3 regions of the Cytobacillus sp. C11.1 genome follow, and region 2 is predicted to be linked to each of the others. Evidence: riboswitches for the same ligand, from Rfam matches in the RefSeq annotation. Region 2 holds a riboswitch; each other region holds the start of a gene.
What was found. Region 2 has a riboswitch for S-adenosylmethionine ahead of AC3ZVC_RS07870 (methionine ABC transporter ATP-binding protein). Riboswitches for the same ligand answer to the same signal wherever they lie in the genome.
Positions count from the first base shown of each region.

Region 1 (6,069 bases), 2.0 Mb from region 2:
GATTTCTTTAACAGAGTCTTCAAGTCCATACCTTTGCAGCTTCAGATAATTTGCTGCGTAAGTGTTCGTCTGGATCAAACCGGCACCGGCATTGATATATGCTTCATGAATGTGCTGGATTTGTTCAGACTGTGATAGATTCAATTCTTCAAAACAGCTGTCTGTCCCATAGGAGTATAGCAAAGTTCCCATTGCACCATCAGCTATGATAATTTCATTTTTCAACTTATCCAGGAAACTCAAAGATGATCACCCCTGCTGTAAAATTGTTTGCTTTGTTTGCTGTGCAGCAATTAATGCTGTCTTGAAATCTTCTATAATATCATCTGCATTCTCCAGTCCAACAGAAAGACGGAGAAGGCTTGAGGTAATCCCGCGCTGATCTCTTTCCGCCGGAGGCATAGCCGCATGCGACATTTTTGCAGGGTAGGAGAGGATCGATTCAACTGCACCCAGGCTCACCGCGAACACAGGGATTTGCACACCTTCAACAAACGTCCTTAAGGCCTGCTCATCTTCAAGCTCAAAGGAAAGGACAGCACCTGCGGAATTAGCCTGCTTTTTCTGAAGCTCATAACCAGGATGGTCCTCAAGTCCCGGATAATGCACTTTCTTAATAGAGGGATGATCTTTAAGAAAAGAAGCAATTTTCTCAGCCGATTTTACAGATTGCTCCAGACGAACGTGAAGGGTTTTGATCCCTCTTAGTACAAGCCAGGCATCCTGTACACCCAAGACTGCACCAAAGGAATTCTGCAGGAACGCCAATCTGCCAGCCAAATCTGGATCCTTTACAACCGCAAGGCCGGCTACAACATCGCTGTGTCCAGATAAAAACTTTGTCGCACTGTGAAGGACAATATCTGCACCCAAAGCAAGCGGCTTTTGCAGGGCAGGGGTAAGGAATGTATTGTCTACAAAGGTAAGAGCGTCATGTTCTTTGGCCAGAGAGCTAATAGCCTCAATATCTGTCACTTTCAATAGCGGGTTGGAAGGAGTCTCTACATAAAATACCTTTGTATTTGGACGGATCGCAGCCTTAACTTCTTCCAGATTGGTCATATCGACGAACGTGTGCTCAATCCCAAAACGTGTCAATACTTCTGTTACCATACGGAAGGTGCCGCCATACACATCTTCGGTGATGACAACATGGTCACCCTGTGACAATAGAAGGAAGGCTGTTGAAATCGCAGCCATGCCGGAAGAAAAGGCAAATCCTCTAGTTCCTTCTTCAAGCTCGGCGATTACTTCCTCCAAAGCTTCCCTTGTAGGGTTTAAGCTGCGGCTATAATCATATTTTCCGAATGTATCAATATCCTTTTGATGGAAAGTGGATGCATGCTGAATAGGTACACTAACAGCCCCAGTTTCAGGATCGTATTTTTGTTTATTGTGCAGCAATTTAGTTTCGAACCTAAATGATTGATCTTTACTCATCGTAAAACCTCCTTTAAAACATTAGCAAAAGCATGGTCCAAATCTGCCTTTAAGTCTGCAGCGTTTTCAATGCCAACAGAGAAACGAAGAAGTCTGTTGCAAACACCCGTCTCAATTCGGATTTCTTCAGGGATATCGGCATGTGTCTGTGTCGCAGGATAGGTGATGAAACTTTCAACACCGCCAAGGCTTTCAGCAAAAGAAATGAGAGAGAGGCTTTGCAGGAATGGGTTAACCCAAGATTCATCTTTGACCCGGAAGGAAATCATTCCGCCTCTGCCCGGATACAAAACGTCTGTAACCGCATCATGTTCTGTTAAATACTCCACTAATTCCTTTGCATTCTTTTCATGGCGCTCCATACGAAGGGAAAGAGTCTTCATCCCCCTAATCAATAACCAGGAATCAAAGGGGCTTAATACGGCGCCGGCAGCGTTATGATTCATAGCCAGTGATTCACACAATTCTTTTCCTTTTGCGATAATTAACCCGGCAAGAACGTCATTATGCCCACCCAAATATTTCGTAGCACTATGAATCACAATATCAGCGCCAAGCTTTAACGGCTGCTGAAGAAGAGGGGTATAGAAGGTGTTATCAACAATTAATAAAATATTATGCCGTTTCGCAATCTCAGCTGTTTTCTTAATATCTGTTTGTTCCATCAGCGGATTGGTAGGCGTCTCGAGGAAGATCGCCTTTGTATTTTCAGTGATTAGGTTTTCAATCTGGTCTGGATTGCTTGTATTCACATACTTACTCTGCAGTCCCCATTTTTTGAAGCCTTGTTCAAGAAGCCTATAGGTACCTCCGTATAAATCCTTGGATACAATCCACTCATCTCCGGATTTAAAAAGCGAAAGTATCGTAAGAATAGCAGCCATTCCTGAACTGCAGGCGTAACCCTGGTCTCCTTCTTCCAGATCTGCGATGGCTTTTTCAAGCAGCTGGCGGGTAGGATTGCCTGTACGGCTGTAATCAAAACCTGTAGACTGACCGATCCCCTCATGGCGATATGCTGTTGAAAAATAAACTGGCGGATTTACCGCACCTGTTGCTGTCTCACTTTTGTTGCCGATTTGTGCCAATTTTGTATCAAGCTTATACATATGTGAACACTCCTTATACGAAATAAAAAAAAGCCTTCTATAAGAAGAAGACTTTTTAATGTGATTAGCCATTCTTCTTATCTTTCAAGTTTTTTAAAACTTGCAGGAATTAGCACCTTTTCAATCAACTTAAGATTGATGGTTGCTGAGGCGTCGTCGGGCCTTACCCTCGACCTCTCTGGATAAGAAATCTAATATTCAATTTTCTCTACACTTTACTACAGTAAACCGTTAATAGTCAACACTTTTTGAAAATATTTTGAAATAAAATTAAATTTTTTTAGGGTGGTTTACAAATTAAAAACTCCCATCCTAAGGTGGAAGTCTTTAAAAAAAGGCTATTTTCTAAAAGATTGTTGTTTTTGAATAGCTTGGTAAATAGAAACATTGAAAAATAAGGTTGGTTGATTGGAGCGTAAGGTGCGAGACTCCTGCGGGAGGAGTGGGACAGGTGAGACCCCACAGGCGCTGTGCGCCGAGGAGGCTCACAGCCCGCCCCGCGTTCGCTGAGCATCCTGGAGCGGAAATCAACCACTCCTCACTACTTGATTATAAAGCAACAAAGTTTGCGAAAACTGAAATAGATTTGAATTTATTCTTCAATTAAGCTGTTTACATGTACATCCATTTCATTTTCTGGATCTGCTTTCGTATAAATACGGGCCATCTTTGTCTGCTCATCCACATGCTGAATGATTACAGGATTGCCATTATATGTGACACCTACCATATCAGCAGACTCTGATATTTCTCTAGCTCTTCCAATATTCATGATGATACCTCCTGTATTAAATAATAGTAATTTGTCTTTAAAATTAAAATTTATACTTGGCTGAATCTATGGCATAAAATGTTAGGTCTGTACTTCTTTAAAGTTCAGAATATTTGATTTATAATAAAAGAAAATAAATATCTTTTCTTGTGGAGGGAAGTTATCATGCAAGAGCATAGCCACTGTCACCATCGCTTTGCAGAATTCGGAGGACCAGCGGTTTTCCAAACGGAAGACGGAATTGAGGTTAACATTTCAGGTACAGCGTTTCAAAAATGCACCACTTGCGGCCACGTTGATTTTCCGGTTGATACAAGAGAAGTAATTGAATCTTCCCTGAAAGAAAACAGAAAGAACCCTAATGCGGTTAAACAAATTTATATTAACCTAGTGGAGACTTTTTAAAGCCGATAAAAAATCGGCTTTTTTTATTTTTGTGATAAAAATATTGCCCAGTTATTTCTTATTAATAAATGTACATAGTTTAACAAATCATTTTATTAATATAAGTAATTCACCTGAAAATTTTTTAATAGTTTTCCACTATATTCATGTTTTAATCTTTGTACAACAAGATTTTCCGTGTTAGAATAGCTGTGGAAACGTTTTATCCTCTGAAAAATAATATTATTCGTAAAAATAAAACGTTAATTCATTTTTATAAAGGGTAATGGTATCAGAGGACAAAAATGTATTGAATTATTTATTTAAAAACAGTTATGGAGGTAATTTTCCATGAAAAAGCCATCTAATGGTGAGGGACCTTTTGAACAAGGATTTCATGGCCCAAACCTTGGCTATGTTATTGAATTATATGAGAGATATCTAGAAGACGCGGATTCAGTGGATCCGGAGATGAAAGAGTACTTTGAAAGAAATGGGTCCCCAGTACAAGATGAAGGGTACACGAAACCTTCAAGCCAAGTGGATGCAGCCTTAAATGCAGGGCAGCTTGAAAAGACACTTGCAGCGATTCGCCTTGCTGATAGTATTCGCACATATGGCCATCTGGCTGCAGATATTTATCCATTGGGAAACCATAAACCTGAAAATGAACTATTTGAACTATCCAAATATGGATTAACTGAAAGTGACTTAAAAGAAATTCCTGCAGGTCTTATTACGAAGGATGCAACATATCCGCTGCGAAATGGCTTAGAAGCCATTGAGTTCCTTAAGAGCGCTTACATGGGGCCTATTGCATTTGAATTTCAGCACATTTACGATGAAACTGAAAAAAATTGGCTGCGCAGAAAAATAGGAGCAAACAGCCATAAGCTCACCATGAAAAAGGAAGAGAAAAGTCAAGGTTTTAAAAAGGCTTACTGAAGTAGAAGAGTTTGAAAAATTCCTTCATAAAACTTTTGTCGGCCAAAAACGATTTTCAATAGAGGGCCTTGATTCAATGGTGCCATTATTGGATGAAATTGTCTCTGAATCTGTATCTGATGGAGCAAAAACCATTAATATCGGAATGGCTCACCGCGGAAGGCTAAACGTGCTTGCCCATGTGCTAGGGAAGCCATACGAAATGATTTTTGCAGAATTCCAGCATGCGCCTAACAAAGAGCTAGTTCCCTCCGAAGGATCCATTGGAATAAACTACGGCTGGACAGGTGATGTGAAATACCATCTTGGACTTGATAAGCAAATCAAAGATGAGAACACAACCATTGCCAGAATTACATTAGCAAATAACCCTAGCCACTTGGAATTCGTTGGTTCCGTTGTAGAAGGATTCACAAGAGCTTCCCAGGATGATCGATCTCAGCCTGGATATCCGAAAGTAGATCACAGCTCTGCATTGGGAATTATCATTCACGGTGATGCCGCATTCCCCGGCCAGGGAATTGTTGCAGAAACACTAAACCTTGGACAGCTTACAGGATATAATACCGGCGGATCCATCCATATTATTGCAAATAATACACAATCGGATTTACGACAGAATCACATGATTCACGCTCAACCCGGTATGCAAGCGATCTTGCAAAGGGCTATGAAATGCCGATTCTCCATGTGAATGCAGATGAACCGGAAGCTGTAGTTGCGGCGGCAAGGATCGCATGTGAGTACCGCGCAAAATTTCAAAAGGACATCCTGATTGATTTAATTGGCTATCGCCGGTTCGGGCATAACGAAATGGACGAGCCCATGACAACCAATCCGCTGATGTATAATATCATTCGCGAGCGTCCTACTGTGAAAGCACTATATGCAGAAAAGCTTTTGAAGGAAAATACTATTTCGAATGAAGAAGCGGTAAGCATTCAAAATGCTATATTGGAGAAAATGAAAGCAGCAAACGAAAAAGTGCCCAAAGAGAAAAAGGAACCAGAGCCATCCAATCCGCCTGAAATTGTGGAGAAGGGCCTGCCTAAGATAAAAACAGCTGTTCCGATTGAGACACTTAAGCAGATTAATGAAGAGCTTTTAACATGGCCAGAGGATTTCAAAGTGTTTGACAAGCTTGGCAAAATTTTGAAACGCCGAATGGAAGCGCTTGAAGGTAACGGAAAAATAGACTGGGGACTTGCTGAAACATTGGCATTTGCATCTATTTTATCTGATGGAACACCTGTCAGATTGTCTGGCCAGGATTCTGAAAGAGGAACGTTTGCACAGAGAAACGTGGTACTTCATGATCATACGACTGGAAAATCCTATTCACCGCTGCACAAGCTTTCTTCTGCCAAAGCTTCGTTTGCCGTTCATAATAGCCCGTTATCAGAAGCGGCTGTTGTGGGC
Region 1 covers NZ_CM176935.1:3,558,188-3,564,256, forward strand. The annotation lists gene AC3ZVC_RS17660 (bifunctional homocysteine S-methyltransferase/methylenetetrahydrofolate reductase) at 1-243, opposite strand, end outside; gene metC (cystathionine beta-lyase) at 250-1,440, opposite strand; gene AC3ZVC_RS17670 (methionine biosynthesis PLP-dependent protein) at 1,437-2,549, opposite strand; SAM riboswitch class I at 2,624-2,738, opposite strand; gene AC3ZVC_RS17675 (H-type small acid-soluble spore protein) at 3,142-3,321, opposite strand; gene AC3ZVC_RS17680 (hypothetical protein) at 3,487-3,726, shown strand; partial or broken gene AC3ZVC_RS17685 (2-oxoglutarate dehydrogenase E1 component) at 4,057-6,069, shown strand, end outside.
Region 1: linked by a shared signal. The riboswitch ahead of AC3ZVC_RS17670 (methionine biosynthesis PLP-dependent protein) and the one ahead of AC3ZVC_RS07870 (methionine ABC transporter ATP-binding protein) in region 2 are both predicted to bind S-adenosylmethionine.

Region 2 (6,069 bases):
TGCTGCCTTGAGTTACTTCATATTTAGGATGGCCCATGATTGCAGATGATAATGTAGATTTACCTGTTCCGTTAGGCCCCATGATTGCGTGGATTTCTCCGCCTTTAATTTCAAGGTTTACACCTTTTAATATTTCTTTCCCCTCAATAGCAACATGAAGGTCTTTGATAGTTAGTACTGATCCTGCCATAATATATACCTCCGTCAATAAAAGAAGATTTGTGTAAATCGGCTGTTTGCCGCAAATCTCTATTCTCATTTTATTCTCATTACAATCTTATAACAAATGAAATTTCATAGCAACTCTTTAAGACCCTTTAACAAACTTTTCAAACAAAAATGTTTAGAAAGCCTTTAAATGAAGATTTTATCATAGAATCTATCCTTCATCAAAGAGTGCGTTCTTAAAAAAACAGGCATGTCCTATTTATTTTTTCCTCAGATGGTTGATTCATGTATGGAAAGCTTAAATGAGAATGGATTGAAGGGTTAAGTCAAAATATTTATAAAAAAGAAAACCAGCGCACAGAGCAGCTGGTTTCCATTTTTCTTCTTTATATTATATATATGGTTTAAATCCTAGGAATGAATTTTTCTTTCAAGATCGGCAACTAAACGCTGGCTTTGTAGATAATCTTCTTCACGTTTCTTTTCAACTTCCATACGAACATCATGTTTCCGGCTGTACACTTCATATCCAACTCCATGGGCAGCTTGCATTGCTTTCTCCATTTCACTCGTGTAGTTCAGCTGTAACTGACTGATAATGAATCAATCCTTTCGGTTTTTATGCTTTCGCATTTAGTTTTTACATTTAAAATCTTAACACTCAACTTATACCCTGCACAAAGCCGAAAAAACCTGATTTTTTTAGTAAAATAAGGAACCAGATTTGGTGAAGCGCTTCCATCTCGCCCATTCTTACAATAATGGCTATTTCCTCCTGATAAATGGTTGTTTCATAAATTTTCTGAAATTATACAGGCTTATAGAAAAGACTTTTCCGTAAAGTTTGTTGCTTTTTGAAGGCAAACGTATTTTAACCACTGAGTTGATTGTAGCGGAGGGCACTTGACTCCAGCGGGAAGAGAGGGAAGTGCGAGACCCCACAGGCGAAGCCGAGGAGGCTCGCAACCCTCCCCGCGGAAAGCAAGTGCCCGCAGCGGAAATCAACGGGCAATATTTATAAACAAAAACAACAATCCATGAGAAAAGAGCCTTAAAAAATAAAACTCCTGCTTTTAGGCAGGAGCTGAAGGTTTATTTATTGTTTAAGCTGATTCAATTCAGTCATGGCTTCCTGCACAAGAGTAACTGCCTGGCTCATTGCTGCACCGCCGCCGAATGCAGCTGTTACACCTACCGCTTCTAGAATCTCTTCTTCTGAAGCTCCCTGATCAAGGCAGCCTTTTGTATGGTAAATAATGCAGTATTCGTCCTGAGAATATAAACTGATTCCAAGTGCAATGAGCTGCTTCTGTTTTTGGCTTAATGTTCCTTCCTTAAAGCAAGCTTCTGTAAATGCGTTATAGTGCTGGGCTAAATCAGGCATTTTTTCAGTGAATACACCTAATCCTACTTTATAATCATGAAGAGCTGCTTCTATTGAGTTTGATGGTTCATGATAATGTTCCATTTTGCTCCACTCCATTCAAATTATTATAAACGTTAGTATGTTTGATTATTTTTCAAACTATGCGGATAGATAAGCCAATAGGCTGGGCATATAATGGAAACCTAATAAGCATACAAAAAAGCAGGCATACGCGCCTGCTTTTTTTAGCTCTATTATTCGGAAACCGGTACAACGGCTCCTTCATATTTTTCAAGAATGAAGTCCTGAATTTCCTTTGAACGAAGAACTTCTACTAAAGCTTTAATTCCTTCTTTTTCTTCATCTCCGCTGCGGACAGCAATCACGTTAACATATGGTGACTCCTTATCCTCGATCGCAATTGAATCTTCTAATGGATTCAGGCCTGCGTCAATTGCATAGTTAGAGTTGATTAGAACGGCATCGCCTTCACCATTGTTGTAAATTTGCGGAAGCAGGGAAGCTTCATATTCTGTATCAAATTCCAGCTTCTTAGGGTTGTCTTTAATATCTTCTAAGGTAGCTTCTGTTTTTTCAACATCTTCGTTTAAGGTAATAAGGCCTTCTGCTTCTAGCATGGCTAAGATCCGGCCATGGTCTGCTACAGAGTTGCTCATGATGATTGTTGCACCTTCAGGAAGCTCTTCAAGGTTCTTATATTTTTGAGAATACACACCGATTGGCTCGATATGAATTCCGCCAGCATTTGTAAAGTCATAGCCATGCTCTGCTTTTTGTGATTCAAGGTAAGGAATGTGCTGGAAATAGTTTGCATCAAGCTCTTCAGACTCTAAAGCCTGGTTTGGCAGCACATAATCCTGGAATGTAACAACATCTAGTTCAAAGCCTTTTTCCTCAAGAAGCGGTTTAGCTTCTTCAAGAATTTCAGCGTGCGGTACGTTGGAAGCACCTACAGTAATTTTAGTGCTTTCTTTGCTATCTCCGCCATCCCCTGCATTATTTCCTTCTTCTTCTGAAGTTCCGCAAGCTGCAAGTACAAGTGCCACTGCAAGTGCAAGAACGAGTGATAACCACTTTTTCATGTTGATCTCTCCTATCGTTTGTCTAATTTTGTTGTTATTAAATCACCAATAAACTGGATGATAAATACGATGATAAGAATAATAATGGTCGCCATCAAAACGACATCATTACGGCTTCTCTGGAATCCTTCCAGGTATGCAAGGTTGCCAAGTCCTCCTGCACCGATCACACCGGCCATAGCTGTGTAGCCAACCAGGGCAATGGCTGTCACTGTAATACCTGAAACTAGGGCTGGCATGGATTCAGGAAGAAGGACCTTCCAGATAATCGTGCTTGTTTTGGCACCCATGGACTTGGCCGCTTCAATGACGCCTTTATCAATTTCTCTAAGTCCAATCTCAACCATCCGCGCGTAAAATGGCGCTGCCCCAATTATTAATGCAGGCAATGCTGCATCCTCCCCGATCATTGTTCCGATTAGGAATTTGGTAAAAGGTATTAAAAGAACAATTAAGATAATGAACGGAATAGAACGAAAAATATTTACGAAAGCTGAAATGACTTTATTGACTGCAGCATTTTCCCAGATATTCCCCTTTGAGGTCAGGAAGAGAAGCAGCCCCAAAATCGCACCTAAAATAAATGTTGCAACCACAGATATAGCAGTCATATAAAGGGTTTCCAAGGTAGCTTCCCACATGGAGTCCCATTTTACATTTGGAAACCATTCGTTAAGCATTGGAAATCACCTCCACGCCAACCTGCTGGGATTGGATATAATCAATTGCTTTGGCAACTTCTTCTGCATCTCCATCCAAATGGATGAACAAAGTTCCATAAGAGCCATTTTGCGTTTGAGAAATCTTCCCTTGAAGAATATTGACTGTCACTTGGAAATTTCGGATCAAATTCGTTATTAATGGCTGTTCAGCTGCTTCCCCGACAAATCCTAATTGCACTACTTTTCCGCGCGGATATAAATCCACTAAATGATCAATTGTTTCTTTCGTCTCTTCAGGCTCTGTGACCTGCTGGACAAAGCGCTTCGTAATCGTCGCTTTAGGATTTTTAAATACATCCAGCACAGGACCAATTTCAACAATCCTGCCGCCTTCCATGACAGCAACACGGTGGCAAATTTTACGAATTACGTGCATTTCATGTGTAATCAGTACAATTGTTAAACCTAAACGCTCATTGATATCAACAAGCAAATCGAGAATTGAGTCAGTTGTTTGCGGATCGAGTGCAGAGGTAGCCTCATCACAAAGCAGCACTTTTGGGTTATTGGCAAGGGCTCTCGCAATCCCTACCCTTTGCTTTTGTCCGCCGCTCAGCTGAGAAGGATACGCATCCTCTCTGCCATCCAGGCCGACCAGCTTGATGAGTTCATTTACTCTTTTCAGCCTTTCCTGCCTTGGAACACCTGCAATTTCAAGCGGAAATGCAATATTGTCCCTGACACTTCTCGACCATAAAAGGTTAAAGTGCTGGAAAATCATGCTTATTTCCTGGCGTGCTTTTCTTAATTTGCTGCCTTTTATTTTTGAAACTTCATTGCCGGCCACGATTACACTTCCTTGTGTTGGAAGCTCAAGGCCGTTCAGCATGCGGATTAAAGTACTTTTACCTGCGCCGCTATATCCGATCACACCGAAGATTTCTCCTTCTTTTATCTCCAGGTTTACGTCATCTACGGCTTTCACCTGGCCCTTTTTAGAAGAATAGATCTTCTTTACATCATTTATGGAAATCAACGTGTTATTTCACCTCTTTAATCGAAAATACAGATTATAATTAAAAGACCGCTTTTTTCTCTAGTTTTTGACTGCTCAGCAGCTTTCATTCATGAGCAGAATAACGAGCTGAAGCCACAAAAATAAAAATGCCTTTCTGCACATGAGCAGAAAGGCATTAAAAATTTAAGTCCTTTCTCTCATCTGTCAAAGCTATGCTTTGAGTGAATTGGCACCATTTCAAATTAATGACGGTTGCCGGGCTTCATAGGGCACTTCCCTCCACCTCTCTTGATAAGAGCGTAACGTTTTATATTCAATTAACACTTTAAATAATTTAAGCAGCTTTTTAATTACGTTTGCTATCGTATCATAGCTTTCAAAAAGGTGTCAACGAAGAACTTTTAAACTTTTTGAAAAAATGGGCGGTAAATTTTTCTTGCTGTCATTAAGCTTTTGCAGCCAAAGATGTTATCCCTGTCGCAGCTTCAATTGCCTGCTCAAGATCTTCAATCAAATCATCCGCATTCTCGATCCCGATAGATATCCTAATTAAATCTTCAGGTACCCCTGCAGCCTTTAAACCTTCTTTATCGAGCTGCTGGTGGGTCGTGCTGGCCGGGTGAATGATTAGGCTCTTGGCATCCCCGACATTGGCAACATGTGCCCAAAGCTGAAGGCTATTAATCAGCTTTGCACCAGCTTCCCGGCCGCCTGCAATTCCGAAAACAGCGACAGCGCCTGCTCCTTTAGGCAAATATTTATCAGCTAGAGCTTTATCCGGATTGCTTTCATGGCCTGGGTAAAGCACCCAGTTAACAGCAGGGTGGGCTTCCAGGTATTCAACCACTTTCTTCGTATTCGCAATATGCTCCTTCATTCTCACATGCAAAGTCTCTAGTCCCAATGTGAACTGGAATGCACTTTGCGCACTCATTGCAGGCCCCAAATCTCTTAAAAGCTGTACTCTGGCTTTAATGATATAAGCAGCCTCGCCAATTGCTTCACTATAAACAATATCATGGTAGCTTGGATCCGGTTCTGTGAAGCCAGGAAACTTCGGTGAATTCCAATCAAACTTTCCGCCATCAACGATAATGCCGCCCATTGTTGTTCCATTGCCAAGCAGCCATTTAGTCGCTGAGTGAATAACGATATCAGCTCCATGCTCAATCGGCCTGCATAAATAAGGTGTAGCAAAGGTATTATCAACGATTATTGGAACACCGTTTTCATGAGCAATAGCAGCCACCTTTTCAAGATCAAGCACCTTCAAACTCGGGTTTCCAATTGTTTCAGCAAAAACTGCCTTGGTTTTATCTGTTATGGCGTTTCGGAAGTTTTCCGGTTCTTTTGGATCCACAAACTTGACATCAATCCCGTACTTAGGAAGTGTGACTGCAAACAAATTATAAGTACCGCCATATAGATTGGAGGCCGCAACAATCTCATCCCCGGCCTGGGCAAGATTTAGGATTGCCAGAGTAATAGCAGATTGACCGCTTGCAAGCGCCAAAGCACCGACTCCGCCTTCAAGCAAAGCCACTCTTTCCTCAAATACACTTACAGTGGGATTATGTATCCGGCTATAAATGTATCCAGGTTCCTTTAATGCAAAAAGATCTGCGGCATGGTCTGTATTTTTGAATTGGTAAGCATTGTTCTGGTAAATCGGCACTGCTCTTGCCCCCGTAACCGGATCAGGATTCAGTCCCCCATGTACTCCTAGTGTTTCAAAACGGTAGCTTTTTTGTT
Region 2 covers NZ_CM176935.1:1,598,513-1,604,581, reverse strand. The annotation lists gene sufC (Fe-S cluster assembly ATPase SufC) at 1-190, opposite strand, end outside; gene AC3ZVC_RS07890 (YuzK family famiily protein) at 580-732, opposite strand; gene AC3ZVC_RS07885 (carboxymuconolactone decarboxylase family protein) at 1,265-1,636, opposite strand; gene AC3ZVC_RS07880 (MetQ/NlpA family ABC transporter substrate-binding protein) at 1,789-2,637, opposite strand; gene AC3ZVC_RS07875 (methionine ABC transporter permease) at 2,649-3,317, opposite strand; gene AC3ZVC_RS07870 (methionine ABC transporter ATP-binding protein) at 3,310-4,335, opposite strand; SAM riboswitch class I at 4,512-4,615, opposite strand; gene AC3ZVC_RS07865 (O-acetylhomoserine aminocarboxypropyltransferase/cysteine synthase family protein) at 4,763-6,069, opposite strand, start outside.

Region 3 (6,069 bases), 2.3 Mb from region 2:
TAAACTATAATTGACAGACCCATAGAAAAGCAGCCTGGCCATTGGTCAGGCTGCTTTATTTTGCAAAGATTGCATATTAGTCCGGTTTTTACCACATCCTAAAAGAAAAAGGAAGGTGGATTTACAGGATGAATTTTGCCTGGCAATCATTACTATTAGTTTTTGCAGGAGTCTTGCTGCTGCGCATAGCAGGCAGGAAATCTATTTCGCAAATGACACTTGCCCAAACAGTTGTTATGATTTCAATTGGTTCCATCATTATTCAGCCAATTATTGAGACAAGTGTGTGGAAAACGATTGTGGCTGCAGCCATTTTTATTGGATCATTGATTTTAATGGAGTATTTGCAGTTAAAGTTTAACTTTATAGAAAAGTTTATAACCGGCAAATCCAAAATCGTAATTGAAAATGGGAAGCTTCAGCCCGCAAATATGAGAAAACTCCGATTTACTGCTGATCAATTGGAAATGAGACTGAGGACGAACGGAATTACAAAAATTTCAGATGTGAAAATGGCAACACTTGAACCTAATGGCCAGCTAGGATATGAATTAATGGATGATGCAAAGCCTTTAACAGCAGGCGAGTTTAAACGATTAATGGGCGGGATGATATTACAGTCTCCTGTGCAGCCTGCCTCGCAGCAGTCAAATGATATTTTCCAGGAACTTAAAGAAGGACATCCCCAGCCGCATTCTCAGAACCTGCACTAATTTGGAATCTTATAGATAATAAAAAATTGTTCTGGGAAGTAAAGAAGCCGCTAACTATTGGCGGCTTTTTCTTTAATCTGAGTTGGTGTTTTGCAGGCTTCTCCTCGTATCTAGTATTAATTCCTGCATTCGTAAGTGATGAAGAATGGTCATGATCACAATCCCGATACTGAACATACTGGATAAGATTGTGCTTCCAACCAAAAAACGAATTACCTTTCGATCGAACATCTTTTCACTCCTTTTTTCCTTAGTATTTCATCATAAGGAGAAAATTATTAATTTTTTGTGTAGCTTTGTCCAGGCAGGGATTTCTTATAAAAAGGCTGTGTTAAGCCAAATGTTGATTTTAGCACCCTGTTGATTGGTGTGGAGGGCTTTAGATGCCCGAAAATGTATTTGAATTTCCTTCGCGCGATATTTATTAAAGGCTGCTTATTCAAAAGCTTGCTGGAGTGCTGATCAAAGGATGAGCCCACAGGCTCAATTCCCCGAGGAGGCTCCGGACCGCGGAAAGTGGTTAACTGGATGGGAAATCAATAGAAAAATTTAAAATTACATATAAAAAAGCTTGAACTTTAATCAATTTCCTGTATAATTTTCAGACATGAGTTAGTAATAATAACTTCATAACTTTTAACTTATCAAGAGAGACGGAGGGACTGGCCCTAAGATGTCTCGGCAGCGGGCTCATATGAGCGCTGTGCCAAATCCAGCAAGCATTATGCTTGGCAGATAAGAGGGGACTGTAATATAGCAGATATCTCTTCTTGTTTGAAGAGGTCTTTTTATTATGTCATTAAAACCAATTAAGGAGAGAGGAATAGTATGAAAACAAACAAAAAAGGTAACCCGTGGGCTTTACTCCCGCTTTTGGCATTCCTTCTGATTTTTATTGGGAGCGGCCTTGTAACAGGTGATTTTAAAAAAGTTCCGATTATTGTGGCTGTGGCCATAACAGCAGGAATTGCCCTATCCATGAACAGGAAGACGCCATTTATGGAAAAGGTTGATATATTCACGAAAGGGGCAGGAAATCCCAATATTGTTTTGATGGCTATAATTTTTTTACTGGCAGGTGCATTTTCGGGAACGGCTAAAGGAATGGGGGCTGTTGATTCGACAGTCAACTTGGCATTATCCTATGTGCCGCAGAATCTGCTTATGGTTGGGATTTTTATTATCGCCTGCTTTATTTCTCTATCAATGGGCACTTCAACAGGTACAGTTGTTGCGCTTGCTCCAATAGGTGTTGCGCTGGCTGCTGAAACCGATATATCCGTAGCTTTGGCAATGGCTGCTGTTATTGGCGGTGCCATGTTTGGCGATAATCTTTCCGTGATTTCTGATACTACTATTGCAGCAGTCCGGACCCAAGGGACGAAAATGAAGGATAAGTTTCGTGTGAATTTTTTAATTGTGCTGCCTGCAGCTCTGGCAACTGCTATAATTCTAGGGTTCTTAACAGCTGGTCAGGAAAGTGCTGTAACAAGCCAGGATTATAGCTTGCTTAAAGTGGTTCCATATTTGGGGGTACTTTCTGCTGCTTTGTTAGGAATAAATGTTATTCTTGTTTTAAGCGGCGGGGTCTTGCTGGCAGGGCTGATTGGGATTGCTGACGGAAGCTACACGCTGGTTTCCTTCTTACAGATGATTGCAGAAGGGATGGCAGGAATGCAAACTCTTGCAATCATAGCTATCCTAATTGGCGGTGTTGTTGAGATTATTCGCTATAACGGGGGAATTGATTATTTGCTGCACATAGTTACAAGCAAAATAAACTCTCGAAGGGGTGCTGAATTTGGTATTGCATCGCTTGTTTCACTTACCAATCTATCTACTGCAAATAATACCATTTCAATTATCATTGCAGGCCCCCTGGCTAAAAATATAGCGGATCAATATGATATAGACCCGCGTAAATCTGCAAGTATATTAGATATTTTCTCTTGTTTCGTACAAGGATTTATTCCATATGGCGGACAGATGCTGGCTGCTTCGGGTCTCGCAGCTATTTCGCCGGTAAGCATTATGCCTTACTCCATTTATCCAATATTGATTGGAGTCACTGGTGTAATCGCCATTCTTATTAATTTCCCCAAATTAAAAGAGCGGGAAAAGGTAACGAGTAGCACAGTGAATGAATCTGCTCCGCGGGGTTAAAGGTTGTTCCAGGAGAATCATATATAATGAAGAAAGATATAAGAGCCTATTTATAGGCTCTTATTATTTTTCCTGAAAATCTATCTATAGAAAAATTTTCCTGATATAATAGGAACGAACGTTCTCTTATGTTGGTTTCCTTATTTTGCAGAAGTACTTCAATTTTTGTTTTGCTATAATGGTAACATTGTATATATTGAATCATGGTAGGAAAAGAGGGTGATTGATATGAAATTTATCCATACTGCGGATTGGCATTTAGGTAAACTGGTTCATGGGGTATACATGACAGAAGATCAGCGCCATTTTTTAAATCAATTTATTGAAGTGGTTGAAGAAGAAAAGCCGGATGCGGTTGTTATCTCTGGAGATTTATATGACCGGTCTGTACCTCCAACTGATGCTGTTGAATTATTAAATGAAATTCTTTTTAAAATAAATGTAGAACTTAAAACGCCAGTAGTAGCAATTGGCGGAAATCATGACAGCGCCGAAAGGCTTTCCTTTGGCAGTTCGTGGTACAGACAGAGCCAATTCTATTTATCAGGAAAGCTGGTAAATGATTTTAGGCCAATACATATAAAGGGTGTTAACTTTTATCTTGTACCTTATGCAGAACCAGGGATGGTCAGGCATTTGCTTGATGACGACAGAGTCCATTCACATGATGATGCCATGAAGGCGATTGTCGGGAAAATTGAAGAATCTCTGAATCCAAATGAACCCAATGTTTTAGTTGGGCATGCCTTTGTACTTGGAGGGGCGACGAGCGATTCGGAGAGGACTCTTTCTGTCGGTGGTTCAGGCTGTGTTCATTCTAATTGCTTCGATCCTTTTTCGTATACAGCACTTGGGCATTTGCATAGCCCGGATGCCATCAAACATGACAGAATCCGTTATTCTGGCTCACTTTTAAAGTATTCTTTTTCTGAGGCGAAACAGGAAAAGTCGATCTCCATTATTGAAATGAAAGAAAATGGTGATTTTGATCTTCGTACCCGATCCTTACAGCCTAAAAAAGATTTAAGAGAAATCGAAGGCCATCTAGATGAGCTGATGGATCCATCATTCTATGAAAAACAGAATCTGGATGACTATCTAAAAATCACCCTTTTGGATGAAGGAGCTTTACTGGATCCGATCAATAAGCTTAGGCAGGTATATCCAAACGTACTTCACCTTGAACGGAAGATTTCTATTACAGATATGAAGAAAAAAAGCTCCTTCATTTCTATGAAGGAAGAGAAAAAGTCAGAGCTTGAGCTTTTCAAGCAATTTTACGAGCAGATGACTACTTCCGAATTTACAAATGATAAACAACAGGCAATGACTGATGTGATTGAAAAAGTGCTGAGGGAGGAGGCGCTGAAATGAGGCCATTAAAATTAAAGATGCAAGCGTTCGGCCCTTATGCAGACAGTGAGCACATTGACTTTACAGAGCTTGGAAACCGGACGATGTTTGTTATTTCGGGAAAGACTGGTTCCGGAAAAACGACCATATTTGATGGGATCAGCTATGCGATTTACGGAAAAGCAAGTGGTGAGGACCGCAGCGGGCCAGAACTTAGAAGCCAGTTTGCCAAAAATGAAACACTGACTGAAGTTTCTCTAGAATTTACATTAAGAAATAAAACATATTACATTACCAGATCGCCTCAGCAGGAAAAGAAAAAAGAACGTGGCGATGGGACAACCACAGTGAGTGCCAAAGCAGAACTCTACATTTATGATGAAAATGGAAGGCGGCAGCTTCTTGCGGCCAATGTCAGGGATGTCGATGAAAAAATAAAGGAAATCATGATTATTGACAGCAACCAATTCAGGCAAATCCTGATGATCCCTCAGGGTGAATTCAGGAAACTTCTTACCTCGGAGAGCAAGGAAAAGGAAGTAATCCTTCAGCGGCTATTTCACACTCAGATTTATAAGCGGATTGAAGAAAAGCTTAAAGAATATGCTTCTGAGTTAAAAAGAACAGTTGAAGATCAAGTAAAGCTTCGTGATCAGTTTTTACTACAGGTGCAGGCAGTTTTTAATGAGGAGCTTAAGGCATATTTGGAAGCTGGCAGTGTAAATGACACAATTTTGATGCCTCTTGTAAAGGCAGAAATTATGCATATGGCGGAAGGGTTAGAGGAATTAACCGATGCAGGCAAGAAGCAGAAAGAAAAAAGAGACTATCTGCAGCAAAAACTGTATGAAGCTGAAACCATAGTTAAACAGCTGAAGGCAAAAGAAGATTTGAAACGAAGGAAAGAAGAGCTGGAAGGGTTAAAAGAACAATTTACGGCGAAGGAAAGACTTATTTCCCTTGCCCAGAAAGCAGCTTTGCTTAGCCAGCAGGAGCAGCTTTGCCACGAAATAAAGAAGGATTTGGACGTTTCAAATGAGGAGCTTACTGCACTTAAGAAAAGCATTACATCTTTAGCCGGGCTGTTAGCGGAAAACGAAGAAAGATGGGAAGCTGAAAAGAAACGTGAAGATGCAAGAAAGCAAGCTGGGGAGAATGTTAACCGGCTGCAAAACATGAAAGAGGATATCCATTCTTATGCGGAAGTAGAAAAGCAAGTTCGTTTGCTTGAAGAAAAACTGGAAAATCTCCGTCTTCAAAAAAAGCATAAAGATGAAGCGTTTAAAGCCTCTGATCATAAAATTCAAGTATTGGCTGAGGAAAAACAGGATATTGAAAAGTGTCATTTTAAGCTTATGGAGAATGACCGGCGGCTGGAAAAAATGACTGAAGAAATAGAACGGCTTCATAAATATGAAGAACAGCAGGGCGAGTATATGCTAGCTCTCGAAGTATTCGAAAAAAAGAAAAGCTACTTTGAACAGGCAGCATCCAGACTGGAAGATGCCAGAAGGCTTGTTGAGGAGTTGGAGCGTAAATGGCTCCATGGACAAGCATCCATCTTGGCAAATCAGCTGCAAAATGGTGAAGCCTGTCCGGTTTGCGGCTCAGGTCATCATCCTAATCCGGCTGCATCGCAAACGGATATTCCTGATGAAAAAGATTTAAAGGCAGCAAAACGGCAGGCTGCCGAAATCGAAGCAGATAAAGCGAAAGCAGAGTCATCGTTCTATGAATCTCAATCAAACGTAAAATCTATTGAAAATGCTTTGGGTGAATTATTTAATCTCATGCAAAAACAGCAGCCAGAATTGGAAGAGGAAGAGCTGTCGGTTATTAA
Region 3 covers NZ_CM176935.1:3,850,369-3,856,437, reverse strand. The annotation lists gene AC3ZVC_RS19190 (cold-shock protein) at 1-10, shown strand, start outside; gene AC3ZVC_RS19185 (DUF421 domain-containing protein) at 129-713, shown strand; gene AC3ZVC_RS19180 (hypothetical protein) at 786-944, opposite strand; SAM riboswitch class I at 1,352-1,455, shown strand; gene AC3ZVC_RS19175 (Na+/H+ antiporter NhaC family protein) at 1,542-2,876, shown strand; gene AC3ZVC_RS19170 (exonuclease SbcCD subunit D) at 3,105-4,250, shown strand; gene AC3ZVC_RS19165 (AAA family ATPase) at 4,247-6,069, shown strand, end outside.
Region 3: linked by a shared signal. The riboswitch ahead of AC3ZVC_RS19175 (Na+/H+ antiporter NhaC family protein) and the one ahead of AC3ZVC_RS07870 (methionine ABC transporter ATP-binding protein) in region 2 are both predicted to bind S-adenosylmethionine.